Regions from separate parts of the Nocardiopsis sp. NPDC058789 genome, predicted to be linked through region 2. Evidence: riboswitches for the same ligand, from Rfam matches in the RefSeq annotation. Region 2 holds a riboswitch; the other holds the start of a gene.
What was found. Region 2 has a riboswitch for glycine ahead of gcvP (aminomethyl-transferring glycine dehydrogenase). Riboswitches for the same ligand answer to the same signal wherever they lie in the genome.

Region 1: linked by a shared signal. The riboswitch ahead of gcvT (glycine cleavage system aminomethyltransferase GcvT) and the one ahead of gcvP (aminomethyl-transferring glycine dehydrogenase) in region 2 are both predicted to bind glycine.

Annotation. Positions count from the first base shown of each region.
Region 1 covers NZ_JBHYOW010000004.1:390,749-398,552, reverse strand. The annotation lists gene amaP (alkaline shock response membrane anchor protein AmaP) at 1-106, shown strand, start outside; gene ACFW3L_RS07725 (hypothetical protein) at 341-1,606, opposite strand; gene ACFW3L_RS07720 (L-serine ammonia-lyase) at 1,905-3,317, opposite strand; gene glyA (serine hydroxymethyltransferase) at 3,401-4,669, opposite strand; gene gcvH (glycine cleavage system protein GcvH) at 4,671-5,051, opposite strand; gene gcvT (glycine cleavage system aminomethyltransferase GcvT) at 5,212-6,327, opposite strand; glycine riboswitch at 6,468-6,569, opposite strand; gene ACFW3L_RS07700 (penicillin-binding transpeptidase domain-containing protein) at 6,775-7,665, shown strand.
Region 2 covers NZ_JBHYOW010000018.1:12,957-20,760, forward strand. The annotation lists gene ACFW3L_RS22700 (FHA domain-containing protein) at 481-1,023, shown strand; gene ACFW3L_RS22705 (bifunctional nuclease family protein) at 1,194-1,667, shown strand; gene ACFW3L_RS22710 (MerR family transcriptional regulator) at 2,082-2,582, shown strand; glycine riboswitch at 2,733-2,823, shown strand; gene gcvP (aminomethyl-transferring glycine dehydrogenase) at 2,921-5,818, shown strand; gene ACFW3L_RS22720 (tetratricopeptide repeat protein) at 6,082-7,341, shown strand; gene ACFW3L_RS22725 (DUF5999 family protein) at 7,393-7,581, opposite strand.

The DNA.
Region 1 (7,804 bases), on a different contig from region 2:
GGCCATCACCAACCTGCGCGGCGCCCTCGAACTCGACCAGGTCCCCGCCGTCATCCGGATGTCCATGACCGCTCCGGCCAGGAACCCCCGGCGCAGTCTCGCCTGAGCCACCCCGCGAACGGGAAGGGGGCGGCGCCGGAAGCGCCGCCCCCTTCCGTGTGTGCCGGTCAGTCCAGTGCGGGACTACTTCCTTGAGCCAATACCGAGGTGGACCTGTTTCGATGTTCTGGCTCGATCGGGAGTTATGGGAACGACGTGAGAATGGCCGTGCTTTCCACGAGAATCGGTGGGAGGCCGAAAGCGACGTGGAGGCTGGCGGCCACCTGTGCGCTCATGGGACTCATCGCCAGCTGATGACCGTCGAGACGTTCCCGGGCATCTCGGAAAGCTCCTCCGGGGCGCCGGACCCGTCCGTCGGCACCTTGTACCAGCTGGCGGGACCGCTCTGGGGTTCGTTGCGGAAGAGGACCTCGCCGCCGTCGGGAGAGGGCACGACGTGCGAGTTCACCCCGTCGCCGTCGGGGGACAGCGTCCGATCGACCGGCAGGGGCTCCCACAGGTTCCGTGGGGTGGTGGAGTTCTCCTCCTCGTAGCCCTCGAGGGTGGTCTCGGTGAACTCCAGGACGCTCAGCACCTCGTCGTCGAAGAGCAGGGTGTTGGCGTCGAGGGCCCGGACGGTGCCGCTGGCGTCGACGTCCACCTCGGTGGTGCGGTCCCTGTTGAGGAAGTTGAGGGTCAGGTCGACCACGTCGTCGTCGGCCTGGTCCCCGATGTCGAAGAAGGACAGCCCCAGGTCGTTGTTCTGGACCACCGTCGAGCCGTCGAGGACCACGGCCATCGGTGTGCTCTGGCCGTCGTCGATGGCGGCCCTGTCCAGACCGGGCATGACCGTGAGGTGCTCGCACATCTGCTGGGTGTCGCAGGTGCCGAGGTCGGTGAACTCGCCGTTCTCCAGGTCGAGGGCCCGGACGACGTCCTCGCTCTCACCGGTCTCCGACACGAAGACGATCCTGTCCCGCTCCGGGTCGGCCACGGGGTGCAGGTGGTCGGCCGGGCCCTCGGAGCCGGCGTCCTCGGGGGCGGGGCTGAGCGCCGTGAACGTGCCGTCCTCGGCCATGACCCCGAACCCCGTGACGGCGACGCCGTCGACCCTCTCCGCGAAGGTGCCCAGGACCAGGCCGCGTTCGGGGAAGAGGGACGGCGCGCCCGTGTCGCAGGAGGTCTCCAGGGAGAGGCTCTGCGGTTCCACCGCACGACCGTGGGAGAGGTCGTCGGACTCGGCGTGGACGGCCTCGGCCGTGTCGAAGCGGACGCTGGTGATCTCCCGGGCGTCCTCGGGGGAGCGGAGGGTGAACTCCAGCCAGCCGGGCTGGCACTCCGCGGTGAGGATGCCCGGGGCGGCCAGCGAGCCCGACCCCGTGGACCTCTCGCGGGCGGGACCGCTCTCCTCGGTGTCGGGTGCCTCCGTCTCCTCGGAAGCGCTCTCCCCGGGCTCCGTGGGAGCGGGTTCCTCTGTTCTGAGGAGGCCGCAGCCGGAGAGCACCAGGGCCAGGGCGGCCGCGGGGGCGAGCACTCGGAGGGCGGGGGGAATGGTTCTGGAGGTCACGGCCGAAATCTATACCACGGGTCGTCCGGGCGAATTCCCGGAGCGGGGGGAATGGTGACGGAGACGGTCACGTGTTTCTCGCGGGAGCGCGCCGGAAAGCGGCGGACCGCTGGTGATCCGTGACCCCTCCGGGTGGCCGGAACCGGCCAGGAAGGGGCGAGTCTGGTGGCGAGCGGAGCTCAAGCCACCAGACCCGGGGTGCCGACCGACGAGGGCGAGCGGGTGGGAGCTCGAGCCCGGTCATCGGCCGTGCCCCCCGTACAACCAGGGGATGAACCAGGACATTCCCGGCACTGGCTCAGCACTCGATGACGTTGACGGCGAGGCCGCCTCGGCTGGTCTCCTTGTACTTGTCGTGCATGTCGCGGCCGGTGTCGCGCATGGTCCGGATGACCTTGTCCAGGCTCACGAAGTGGCTGCCGTCGCCGCGAAGGGCCATACGGGTGGCGCTGATCGCCTTGACCGAGGCGAGCGCGTTGCGTTCGATGCAGGGGATCTGCACCAGGCCGCCGATCGGGTCGCAGGTCAGCCCCAGGTTGTGCTCCATCGCGATCTCGGCCGCGTTCTCCACCTGCGCGGGGGAGCCGCCCAGGACCTCGGCCAGACCGGCCGCGGCCATGGAGGAGGCCGAACCCACCTCGCCCTGGCAGCCCACCTCCGCACCGGAGATCGACGCGTTCTGCTTGAACAGGATGCCGATGGCCGCCGCCGTCAGCATGAAGCGGACCACGCCCTCGTCGCCCGCGCCCGGGCTGAAGTGCAGGTAGTAGTGCAGGACCGCCGGGACGATACCGGCGGCGCCGTTGGTCGGCGCGGTCACCACGCGTCCGCCCGCGGCGTTCTCCTCGTTGACCGCCAGCGCGTACAGCGTGATCCAGTCGCTGCCGCGCATCGGGTCCGGGTCCACGTGGGTGGGGGCGAGCAGCCCGTGCTCGTCGCAGTTGCCGCCCAGCTGACGGTAGAGCCGGTGCGCGCGGCGGGGCACCTTCAGGCCCCCGGGCAGGCTGCCCTCGGTGGACACGCCGCGACGCACGCACTGGCGCATCGCCGTCCAGATCTCCAGGAGCTCCTCCCGGATCTGGTCCGGCGTCCGCCCGAAGGCCTGCTCGTTCGCGAGCATCAGCGCGCTGATCGACATGCCGGTCTGCTCGCACAGCTCCAGCAGTTCCTCGGCGGAGGAGAAGGGGTGGGGCAGGACGGTGTCGTCGGCCTTGATCCGGTCGGCGCCCGCGGCCCTCTCGTCCACGACGAAGCCGCCGCCCACCGAGTAGTACACCTTCGCGGCCACCTCGGCGCCGGAGGCGTCCAGCGCCAGGAAACGCATCCCGTTGGGGTGGTCGGGCAGGCTCTCCCTGCGGCGGAAGTCCACGTCTACGGCGGGGTCGAAGTCCACCGCCGGGCCCTCGGGGCCACCCAGGAACAGTCTTCGGTCCGACCGGACCCCCTCCACGAGGCGGGGGACGGCGTCCACGTCGACGCCCTCGGGGGTGTGCCCCATCAGCCCCAGGATCACGGCGGTGTCGCTGCCGTGCCCCTTGCCGGTGAGTGCCAGTGAGCCGTACAGCTCCGCCCGCACGTGGGTCACGCGCGACAGGAGGTCCTCGGAGCGCAGGCCGGACACGAACGTCCGAGCCGCCTTCATCGGACCGACGGTGTGGGAACTCGACGGACCGATACCGATCTTGAACAGGTCGAAGACACTGATGGCCATGGCTGTCCTCCTCGTTGAGCACAGGGGTGGGGCCGTGGTGACCGGCGCCGTGTGGGCCCGCGCGGCCCACACGGCGGGGACTGCTACAGGTTCGGGTAGAGCGGACGCTTGGCGGCCAGAGCGGTGACCCGGTCGCGCAGGGCGGCCTCGTCGAACTCGGGCTTGAGCGCCTCGGCGATGACGTCCGCGACCTCGGCGAAGTCACCCTCGTCGAACCCGCGCGTGGCCAGGGCCGGGGTCCCGATCCGCAGGCCCGAGGTCACCATCGGCGGCCGGGGGTCGTTCGGGACCGCGTTGCGGTTGACCGTGATCCCGACCGAGTGCAGCCGGTCCTCGGCCTCCTGCCCGTTGAGCTGGGAGTCGACCAGGTCGACCAGGACCAGGTGGACGTCGGTGCCGCCGGTCAGGACCTTGACCCCGACCTTGGAGGCGTCCGGCTGGGTGAGCCGCTCCGCGAGGATGCGGGCGCCCGCCACCGTGCGGCGCTGGCGCTCGGCGAACTCCTCGCTCGCCGCGACCTTGAACGAGACCGCCTTGGCCGCGATCACGTGCTCCAGGGGTCCGCCCTGCATGCCGGGGAAGACCGCGGAGTTGATCTTCTTGCCGAGCTCGGCCCTGGACAGGATCATCCCGCCGCGCGGGCCGCCGAGCGTCTTGTGGGTCGTGGTGGTGACCACGTCCGCGAACGGCACCGGGTTGGGGTGCAGTCCGGCCGCGACCAGACCGGCGAAGTGCGCCATGTCCACCATGAGCAGCGCGCCGACCTCGTCGGCGATCTCGCGGAACCTCGCGAAGTCGAGGTGGCGCGGGTAGGCGGACCAGCCCGCCACGATCATCTTCGGCTGGTGCTCCCTGGCCAGGGCGGCGACCTCGTCGTAGTCGACGGTGCCGTCCTCGTCGCGCACGTGGTAGGCCACGGCGCTGAGGATCTTGCCGGAGTAGTTGATCCGCATGCCGTGGGTCAGGTGACCGCCGTGGGCCAGGTCCAGGCCCAGGATGGTGTCACCCGGCTTGAGCAGCGCGAAGTACACGGCCGTGTTGGCCTGCGCGCCCGAGTGCGGCTGCACGTTGGCGTGCTCGGCGCCGAACAGCTCCTTGGCGCGGTCGATCGCCAGCTGCTCGACGACGTCGACGTGCTCGCAGCCGCCGTAGTAGCGACGGCCGGGGTAGCCCTCGGCGTACTTGTTGGTCAGGACCGTGCCCTGGGCCTCCAGGACCGCCTGGGGGGCGAAGTTCTCGGAGGCGATCATCTCCAGGGTGTCGCGCTGGCGCGCCAGTTCGGCGTCGACGGCGGCCGCGACCTCCGGGTCGAGTTCGCCCAGGGTCTGGTTGAGAAGGTTGTCGCTGGTCATGCTAGTTCTCGCCTTCGGTCAGCTTGGTGTACTCCTCGGCGGAGAGCAGGTTCGCGGGCTGCTCGGAGAAGCGCACCCTGAACAGCCAGCCACCCTCGAAGGGCTCGGAGTTGATGGTCTCGGGGGCGTCCTCGAGCGCCTCGTTGACCTCCACGACCTCTCCGGTGACGGGGGAGTAGATGTCGCTGACGGACTTGGTGGACTCCACCTCGCCCGCGGTCTCGCCGGCGGTGACCTCGTCACCGACCGCCGGGGTCTCGACGAAGACGATGTCACCCAGCGACTCGGCGGCGAAGGCCGTGATCCCGACGGTGGCGACCCCGTCCCTGACCGCGATCCACTCGTGTTTGGCGGTGTAACCCAGCTCCGTGGGAACGCTCACTTCAACTCTCCTTGGAGGTGTTCCATTTGTCTGCCGTGCGCCCGTACGGCGACCCGGCCCGGCCTACGCCTGGCCACGCCCCGACCGTGCCGGTCCCTCGTGGGGATCCGGCCGCGCGGGGCGTGCAGGTTCTCGGGTCCGCCGGTGGCGGCCCCGCTTCCTACGACTGCCGCTGGTAGAACGGCAGCTCGACCACGTCGACGTCCTCGCCCCGTCCGCGCACGTCCACGGTGAACGCGCCGGTCGAGGTGTCGAGGTCGCCGTCCACGTAGGCCATGGCGATGGGGCGGCCCAGGGTGGGGGAGGGGGCGCCACTGGTGGTGACTCCGATGACGGTGCCGTCGCGCAGGACGTCCTGGCCCTTGCGGAGCGGACGGCGGCCGCGCGAGGCGAGGCCGATCAGACGCCGACCACGGGCGGTGCGCGAGGCCTCCTCCAGCGCGGCGCGGCCCACGAAGTCGCCCGGCTTGTCGAGCTTGACCACGCGGCCCAGTCCGGCGTCGAAGGGGGTGAGGTCGGCCGAGAGCTCCTGGCCGTAGAGCGGCATCCCGGCCTCCATACGGAGGGTGTCGCGGGAGGAGAGACCGGCCGGGACCAACCCGTGCGGGGCGCCCTCGGCCATGAGCGCCGCCCACACCTCGGGGGCGCGGTCGGCGGGCCGGACGAAGATCTCGAACCCGTCCTCGCCGGTGTAGCCGGTGCGGGCGAGCAGGACCGGTACCCCGGCCACGGTGTGCTCGTACCCCGCGTAGTAGCGGATGTCGTCCAGGTCGGCGTCGGTGAGCGGGGCGAGGATCTCCACCGCGCGCGGGCCCTGGATCGCGATGAGCGAGTAGTCGGCGGACTCGTCCGCGACCTCGACGTCGAAGCCGGAGGCGCGCTCGGCCAGGGCGGAGGCGACCACGGGCACGTTGGCCGCGTTGGCCACGACCAGGTACTCGTCCTCGCCGAGCCGGTACACGATGAGGTCGTCCAGGACCCCGCCGTCCTCGGCGGTGATCATGGTGTAGCGGGCGCGGCCGACCTTGACCTTGGACAGGAAGCCGACCAGGGCGTGGTCGAGGGCCTCGGCTGCCTGCGGGCCGGTCAGCCGGATCTCGCCCATGTGGGAGAGGTCGAACAGCCCCGCGGCCTCACGGACGGCGGTGTGCTCGGCGGTCTCGCTGCTGTAGCGGAGGGGCATCAGCCATCCGGCGAAGTCGACGAGCGTCGCCCCGGCCTCTTCGTGGATCTTGTGCAGCGCGGTGAGACGCGGCGCGGTCGCGGACTCTGACATGGGCACTCCCGAGAGGATGGGTGTCGTGCGTAAGGCGTTGCCATCCTCCCCCTCTGTCATGGGTGCCTGAGAGCTTCACCGCGCGCTCGGCGTGGTTTGCACCTTCGGCGAGGGAACGCGTCCCTGCTTTCCAGAGTGGTCTCGCCCGTACGGTCCGCTGTGCCTGAGAGGTTGTCTTCGGGGAGGGATTGCTCCTTCGGCGGCCCACGCTGGATACGCGGACACTCTCCCGTACGGGGTCAGCAACACACTCAGCCTAGCAGCGGAGAACTGGGGCGCCCAAGACTGCCCGGGCGGTTGTGGACGACCGCGCCACCCCGGCTCAGACAGGCCGGGACGACCTTCGCGACACGGTCCGCCGAGGTCACGAAGCGTGGTGTGTGACCACCGTGCATGCCCTAGCTTTGTGGGTGGACGTTCCTTCGGACAGCCCTGTGGAGGAGACGAGTGCGTACCGACACCGAACACGCTCCCGGGAGGCCGGGGCACGCCCCCGGCCGTTTCGCCCTCGGAGCGGCGGGTTGTGCCCTCACCCTGTTCGGCGGGGTCGCCTGCGCGGCGACCGACGACACGGAGCCCGCCCAGGGCACCGTCGGCAACCCCGTACAGCTGGGCGACGTGCAGACCGTGGAGCGTGAGGACCTGGAGGCGGTCTTCGCCGAGGCCGGGGTGAAGGGGACGTTCGTGCTCTTCGACGCCGGTGACCGGTCCGCCGTCGTCGTGAACCCGGACCAGGCGGACGAGCGCGCCGTGCCCGCGTCCACCTTCAAGCTGCCGAACACGCTGATCGCCCTCCAGACCGGCGAGGTGTCCGACGTGGACGAGGTGATCTCCCCGGAGTCCGGCGACGAGCTGAGCCTGCGTGAGGCCCTGCCCACCTCCGACGTCCCGGTGCACCAGGAGGTCGCGGACCGGATCGGGTACGACCGGATGTCCACCTGGGTGGACCGGTTCGACTACGGCAACCGGAACGTGGGCGAGGAAGGGGCTACGGACCGCTTCTGGCTGGAGGGCCCCCTGGAGATCTCCGCGCTGGAGCAGGCCACCTTCGTCGCGGAACTCGCCCGCGAGGAACTGCCCGTGGACGTCCAGCACCAGCGCGCGCTGCGCGACCTGCTCCTGGTCGAGGAGGGACCGCACCACCAGCTCTTCGGCCGGACCGGCCTGGGCGTCGACGTGGACCCGGTGCCCGGCTGGTGGGTGGGCTGGGTCGAGCAGGGCTCCGACCTGCACACCTTCGCGCTCCGTCTGGAGGTCGAGGACCAGGAGGACGCCGACCTGCGCGAGTCGCTGGGCCGTGAGCTCCTGGTCGCCCTGGACGTCCTCCCGGCCGCCTAGGAACGGCGAGGGGCTGCCCGGGGCCGCCGGGGGCGACATTGCTTCTCGGGTCCTTTCGGCCCGTGAGACGACCAGACGTCCCGAGGGGTCGGGGGGACGCCTCGACCGTTCTCGCGGGAGAGGGATCGTGGCGTGCGGC
Region 2 (7,804 bases):
ACGAAAATCCACCCCGCGTGACGGAGAACCAAACGCCCGGGCCGGGCATCTGCTCCAGAACAGGTGTGGGTCTCCCCATGAGGCCTGTCTCCGGTCGTGGCGGTGCCCCGGGCACCGACGCGAGCGGACCCCGCCACGCGGGCGCCCCGACGGGTGTTCGCGGCGGGCCGAGGGGGAGCGAAACCCTGTCTGGACAGGGATATGGTTTAAAGTCGAGTGTTCCCTGAAGCACCGTGTCACCTCCCGCCACGGAATCCCGGCAACGGCGGACATCCAACGGGGGTGACAAGGAGTCCTACTTGGGGGATGAGACCTAGCGACCGACCGTGTGAGGCGAACCGCTGCCGCGACCGTGGACAGTGGACCGACTCACCGTGTTCCGGACGGTGAGCGGGCCCCGTTGCCCGCCTGGCGCCCGGAACGCGCCACCGATCAGCCGAATCAAGCACCGCCCCGTGCGGTAGGAGGCCGAGCCGACCTATGTCGAGCGTTTACTGCACGCAGTGCGGTCACGCCGTTGCGGATGATGCCCGTTTCTGCTCCCACTGTGGAACACCGGTCCGCAGGGCCGAACAGCAGAGCCCACGGCCCAACGCCGGCGGTGACTCCGCTGGGGATGTCACGTCGACCATCTCCATCTCCGGTATACAGGCGCTGGAGGAGGAGGAACAGGGCGATGAACTCGGCGGCGACGATCCCGCCAGCACCGACGCGCTTCCACCCGGGACCGCCTTGCTGGTGGTCCGGCGGGGCCCCAACGCCGGGAGTCGCTTCCTGCTGGACAGCGACGTCACCACCGCCGGCCGACACCCCAACAGCGACATCTTCCTCGACGACGTCACCGTGTCCCGACGCCACGTGGAGTTCTTCCGCCGCGGCAACGGCTTCGGGGTCCGTGACGTCGGCAGCCTCAACGGAACCTACGTCAACCGCGAACCGGTGGACGAGGCCGAGCTGGGCGGTGGGGACGAGATCCAGATCGGCAAGTTCCGGATGGTCCTGCTGACCAAGCCGCGCCGATGACGGCGCGCTGACCACGGTCGACGGGGGCGGGTGTGCCGAGGAGGTTTGCGGCCCCCCGCCTCCGGAGAGCTTTGTAACGAAGGGTGCCGATTTCGCCCTCGGGTCCTGATCCGACGGGGGAGCAGGGACGAGCGCCCATCCGGCATGACGACTCGTGGGACGGAGCCGCTGTGAAACACATGGAGGTCGTCGGCGTCCGGGTTGAGATGCCCTCGAACCAACCGATTGTCCTGCTCAAGGAATCCGAGGGGGACCGCTACCTGCCGATCTGGATCGGTGGGGTGGAGGCCTCCGCGATCGCGCTCGCCCAGCAGGGAGTCTCGCCCGCGCGCCCGCTCACCCACGACCTGTTCCGTGACGTCCTGGACGCGTTGGACACGGGGCTGGAGACGGTCAACATCACCGGGCTGAGTGACGGCATCTTCTACGCCGAGCTGGTCTTCAGCAACGGTGTGGAGGTCAGCGCGCGCCCCTCGGACTCCATCGCCCTGGCCTTACGGACCGGCACCCCGATCTACGCCCACGAGGACGTGATCGAGGAGGCCGGGATGCCGATCCCGGACGAGCAGGAGGACCAGGTCGAGGCGTTTCGGGAGTTTCTGGACAACATCTCGCCCGAGGATTTCGGCCAACGAGGTACCTGAGACGGTCGGGGCTCGCCCTCCGCGGGCCCCGATTCGTCTATTCGCGGCCGTGACCTGCGGGTTCATGGGTCGCACCGGTGATAGATTGGGTGAACGGAATGGTCGTGGAGGGCGCAGTCGACAACCGCCCAGTGGGTTTCGGCCCGGCGGGGGCCGGGACCGCGGCTTCCTTGGTGTGCGCACTTGGCGACGCGCCGCGCGCCTTCGTTGACGCTGCCCTGCGGTCGTCCTACCGTCAGTGCTGTGAAACCCACGGCGCGCCCGTTCCCTGAGTGGACTCCCCTGTCGATGCCGCCGTGGGACGAGAAGCCGGAGGTCGGCGTGGCGGTAGCGAGCGGCAAGCGGGATCACCATGACAGGCGGTCCGCGCTGCGGCTAGCGGGGCAGCAGGGCCTACTGTGCGAAGAGGACGTGATGGCGCTGCCTACGGACGTCGGGTATCGGGGTCCAGCGGCGTGTACGGCCGCCGGGATCACCTATCGACAGCTGGACTACTGGGCCAGGACCGGCCTGGTGGAGCCGAGCGTGCGCACGGGTGCCCACAACGCTCCGCTGTACAGCCTCCCCGACATCCTGATGCTGAAGGTGGCCAAGCGTCTCCTGGACACCGGGATATCGCTCCAACAGATCCGCACGGCCGTCGACCACCTGCGCGGCCGCCCCGCCACCGACCTGTCCCGCATCACCCTCATGAGCGACGGCGTCAGCGTGTACGAGTGCACCTCGCCCGACGAGGTGGTCGACCTCATGCAGCGGGGCCAGGGCATGTTCGGTCTGGCGTTGGCCAACGTCTCCCGTGAACTGGAGGAGGCGCTCGGCGTGGTCCCGGCCGAGGAGAGAGCGGATCTGCCCGCGGCGGCACCCCAGGTCGTGGACGAGCTGGCCATGCGGCGCCGGGAGCGGCGCACCGGGTGAACGCGGTACCGGCGCGGGCGCGTCGACCACGGTGAAGGTGCGCCCTGACTCGGTGCCACGGGGCCGGATCGAGTACGGTCGTAGTCACAACGGGGATGAAAACCGACATTCTCCCTGCTTGTACACACATACAGAGCGTCAGCAGGCCGCTGATACCGCGCGGGAGAGACCTCGGCAACGAGGCGCCGACGGGGCAATACTCCCCAGTAACCTCTCAGGCACCATGGACCGCGCGGAGTAGGCCGCTCTGAAGCCTGGGCGCGGTCGTGCCCGGTGACAGAGGGGGAGACCGTGAGGAACACCGCCGACCCGATCGGCCCTGTCACCAGGAGGTCTCCGTGCCTGACCCGTCGAACGTCCCCACCCCGGGCGCCCCCGCCCGGGTGTTCGCGGACCGCCACATCGGACCCGCCCCCGCCGAGACCGCCGAGATGCTCAAGACGGTCGGCTACGGCTCCACCGCCGATCTCATGAACGCGGCCGTGCCCGCGTCCATCCTCAGCGCCCCCGGCCAGAGCGCGACGCTCGACCTGCCCGCGGCGATCGGTGAGGCCGAGGCGCTGGCGGAACTGCGCGACCTTGCCTCGCGCAACAGGCCCACCACCCCGATGATCGGCCGCGGCTACTACGGCACACTCACGCCCCCGGTCATCCTGCGCAACATCATGGAGAACCCGGCCTGGTACACGGCCTACACGCCCTACCAGCCCGAGATCTCCCAGGGCCGGCTCGAAGCCCTCATCAACTTCCAGACCATGGTCTCCGACCTCACCGGTCTGCCCATCACCGGTGCCTCCCTGCTGGACGAGTCCACCGCCGCCGCCGAGGCCATGACCCTGGCCCGCCGCGTCAGCAAGGTCAAGGGCGACGTCTTCGTGGTCGACTCCGACGTCTTCCCGCAGACCCTCCAGGTGCTGCGCACCCGCGCCGAACCCCTGGGCATCGAGGTCGTCGTCGCGGACCTCACCCAGGGCCTGCCGGAGGGAGACGTCTACGGCGTCCTGGTCCAGTACCCGGCCTCCAGCGGTGTGGTGCGCGACCCCAGCGCCGTCATCGCGGAGGCGCACGAGCGCGGCGCCCTGGCCGTGGTCGCCGCCGACATCCTCGCGCTGACCCTGCTGCGCAGCCCCGGCGACCTGGGGGCGGACATCGCGGTGGGCTCCACCCAGCGCTTCGGCGTCCCGCTCGGCTTCGGCGGCCCGCACGCCGGTTACATGTCGGTGGGGGAGAAGCTCCGCCGTCAGCTGCCCGGTCGCCTGGTGGGCGTCTCCGTGGACGACGCGGGCAAGCCCGCCTACCGTCTGGCCCTCCAGACCCGCGAGCAGCACATCCGCCGCGAGAAGGCCACCAGCAACATCTGCACCGCCCAGGTGCTCCTGGCCATCATGGCCGGGATGTACGCCGTCTACCACGGCCCCGACGGACTGCGTGCGATCGCCCGCCAGGTCCACACCCGCACGGCGGCCCTGGCCGACACACTCGCCCAGCGCGGTTTCGAGGTGCTCCACGGGACCTACTTCGACACCCTGCGCGTGCGCGTGCCCAGCGCCGACCGCGTGGTCGAGCGCGCCCTGGAGGCCGGAATCAACCTGCTGGGCGTCGACCAGGGAACGGTCGGCCTCAGCGTGGACGAGACCACCACCGTGGAGGACCTGGAGAAGGTGCTCGCCGCCTTCGGGGAGGCCGACCGGGGTGCCGAGCGCGGCCCGGTGTCCGTGGACGGAGACGCCGACCGCCTCCCCGCCGACCTCGCGCGCGGCGTCGACTACCTCACCCACCAGGTGTTCAACACCCACCGCAGCGAGACCTCCCTGCTGCGCTACATGCGCCGCCTGTCCGACCGCGACCTCGCGCTGGACCGCACGATGATCCCGCTGGGCTCGTGCACCATGAAGCTCAACGCGACCGCCGAGATGGAGTCCATCACCTGGCCGGAGTTCGCGGGGCTGCACCCGTTCGCCCCGCTCGACCAGGCGGCCGGGAGCGTGTCGCTCATCCGCGACCTGGAGGGGTGGCTGGCCGAGGTCACCGGCTACGACGCCGTCTCCCTCCAGCCCAACGCCGGCTCCCAGGGTGAGCTCGCCGGTCTGTTGGCCATCAGGGGCTACCACCGCTCGCGCGGCGACGATCACCGCGACGTCTGCCTCATCCCCAGCTCCGCGCACGGCACCAACGCCGCCAGCGCGGTCATGGCGGGCATGCGGGTGGCCGTGGTGGCCTGCGCCGACGACGGCAACGTCGACCTCGACGACCTGCGCGCCAAGATCGCCAAGCACGGTGCGGAACTGGCGGCCATCATGGTCACCTACCCCTCCACCGCCGGCGTGTACGAGGACACCATCACCGAGGTCTGCCGCCTGGTCCACGAGGCGGGCGGCCAGGTCTACGTGGACGGCGCCAACCTGAACGCCCTGGTCGGCTGGGCCAAGCCGGGCGAGTTCGGCGCGGACGTCAGCCACCTGAACCTGCACAAGACCTTCTGCATCCCGCACGGCGGAGGCGGTCCGGGCGTGGGCCCGGTCGCGGTCCGCTCGCACCTGGCGGGCTTCCTGCCCAACCACCCGGGCCAGCCCGAGGCGGGCCCGCACACCGGCGTCGGACCGGTCTCGGGCGCGCCGTTCGGCTCGGCGGGCATCCTGCCCATCTCCTGGGCCTACGTGCGGATGATGGGCGGCGACGGCCTGCGCTCCGCCACCGAGACCGCCGTGCTCTCCGCCAACTACGTGGCCAAGCGCCTGGAGCCGTACTACCCGGTGCTCTACACCGGCGCCAACGGTCTGGTCGCGCACGAGTGCATCATCGACATCCGCCCGCTCCAGAAGGCCAGCGGTATCAGCAACGAGGACGTCGCCAAGCGCCTGATGGACTACGGCTTCCACGCGCCGACCATGTCCTTCCCGGTGAACGGCACGCTCATGGTCGAGCCCACCGAGAGCGAGAACCTCGCCGAGCTGGAGCGCTTCATCCAGGCGATGATCTCCATCCGGGGCGAGATCGACCGCGTGGCCTCGGGGGAGTGGGACGCCGAGGACAACCCGCTGCGCGGCGCCCCGCACACCGCCGAGGCGGTCACCGCCGACGAGTGGAACCGCGGCTACACCCGCGCGGAGGCCGCCTACCCGCTGCCCTCGCTGCGCCAGGACAAGTACTGGCCGCCGGTCGGCCGGATCGACCAGGCCTACGGTGACCGCAACCTGGTCTGCTCCTGCCCGCCGCCGGAGGCCTTCGAGCTGTAGGAAGGCGAGCACGGGCCACCGGGGTTCCGTGAACGTGTGAGGGGCGCCCACCCGCGCGGGGGCGCCCCTTCCGCGTCCCCCGAGGGGTGCGGGGAGAACCGACGGGCCGCGCACCGCGCCGACACCCGAACCGGGCGCCCGCGACGTCCGGGGGCGGCGCGTTAGAGTTTGCACAGCCGTGGAACCGCCCAGCGGTCGCGGCCACGCCTGCGGCACGCGCTCCCCGTCGCGCGGGCCCGACACCCCCATGGAAAGCGGAACGAATGACCACGACGTCCGGACCTCCCGCACGCTCTGGCCCCGCCGACCCCGCCGAACCAGAGCCTCGGGCCACGGACCCCGACGACGTCGAGGACACCTCCGGGCCGACGCCGGAGGGTGCCCCGGACCTGTGCGACCAGGCCCAGGACCTCGCTGAGAACGGGCACCTCAAGCGGGCCGCCAAGCTGTACCAGCGTGCCGTCGCGGCCAACCCGCCGCCCCGGGTCCAGGCGAGGGCGCTGCTCGGCCTGGCCGTGGTGCAGGACCAGCGAGGCGACCTGGCCGCCTCCCGGGAGGCCGCGCGCCGCGCGCTCTCCACCGGTGACACCCGGTACGCGCCGCGCGCCGCCCACCACCTGGCGCTCTCCCTGGAACAGGAGGGCGCGCACGGCGAGGCGGTCCGGGTCTGGCGGCGCCTGCTCGATCTCGGCGGCCCCGCCCACGCCGCGGTGGCCCGTTACGGACTGGCGCGCGAGGCCGAGGCGCGCGGCGAGGAGGACGAGGCCGAGGAGCACTGGGAGGCGGCCCTGGAGCTGCCGCCCGGCGACGCGGCGATCAGTCGCCTGCACGCCGCCACCGTGGTGGAGGCCGCGCGTGACCTGGCCGGTCGGCTCCTGGAACGGGGACGGCCGGACGCCGCCGCCGTCGCGGTCGAACGCGGTCTCAGCGTGGGCGACGACCCGGGGCTGCGCATGCTGCGCGCCGCCACCCACCTGGAGAGGGCGATCGCGGACGTGGGCTCCGTGGTGGACGCCGGACGGTCCGACGGGGAGTCGGGCCCGCGCCCGGAACCGCGCACCTCCGGCGCGGCGGTGGAACTGCTCGCCGGCCTGCTGTCCCTGAAGGGGGAGCCCGACGCCGCCGAACGGGTCTGGCGGGCGGGCCTGGACAGCCGTGACCGGAACACGGCGGACGCCGTACGGGGACGCCTGCGGCGCCCCTTCGCGTACCCGGCGCAGGACGGTGGCGAACACGCGGCGCCGTGGTGGGAGGACTACCTGGAGGAGGCCGTGGCCACCTCCAGCGCTCCCGCGCTGGCGGGCGAGCTGTTCGCGGTCGTCACCCAGATGCACGCACTGCTGGCCGTCCCGGTCGTCGAGGGCGAATCCCGCCCGGCCGCCCTGCGCGCGGCGATGGAGACGGCCCTGCGCACACCGAGCGAACTGGTGTGGGGGACCTCCGTGCACGCCGACTTCAGACGTCGGCTCAGCGCGGCGATGGGTGAGGACGTCCTGCCGGAGCACTGGCCGGACGGCGGCTGAGCCGTGGGTCCGGAATGGACCCGGGGACGGCGTGCTCGGGAGTGCTCGGGGTCAGGCGGCGGCCCGGGGGCGGTGCGGGGCCACGACCGCGCCGTCGGGGAGGAGTTCGCCGGTGTCGTCGAAGAGGACGACGCCGTTGCAGAGCAGGCTCCAGCCCTGTTCCGGGTGGCTGGAGACGACGCGGGCGGCCTCGCGGTCAGTGTCCTCGAAGGAAGGGCAGGCGGGTGAATGGCTGCACATGTCAGAGCCTTTCGTCGGGTGCTCCTCGTTGAGCTGAGGCCAACATTAGTGGCTGACATCACATGATGTTGTCGGTTTAGGTCGACAACGTTCATCGGCGTGTCTTGTTGGGCCTCGCCAAGTGAGACACGCCACACGCTCGACCGGTTCTGCCCCGGGTCACCTTTTCCCGTCCGGATCGTCGGTACCGGCCCCGTACCAGCGGCCGGGAGCCGGTGTCGCC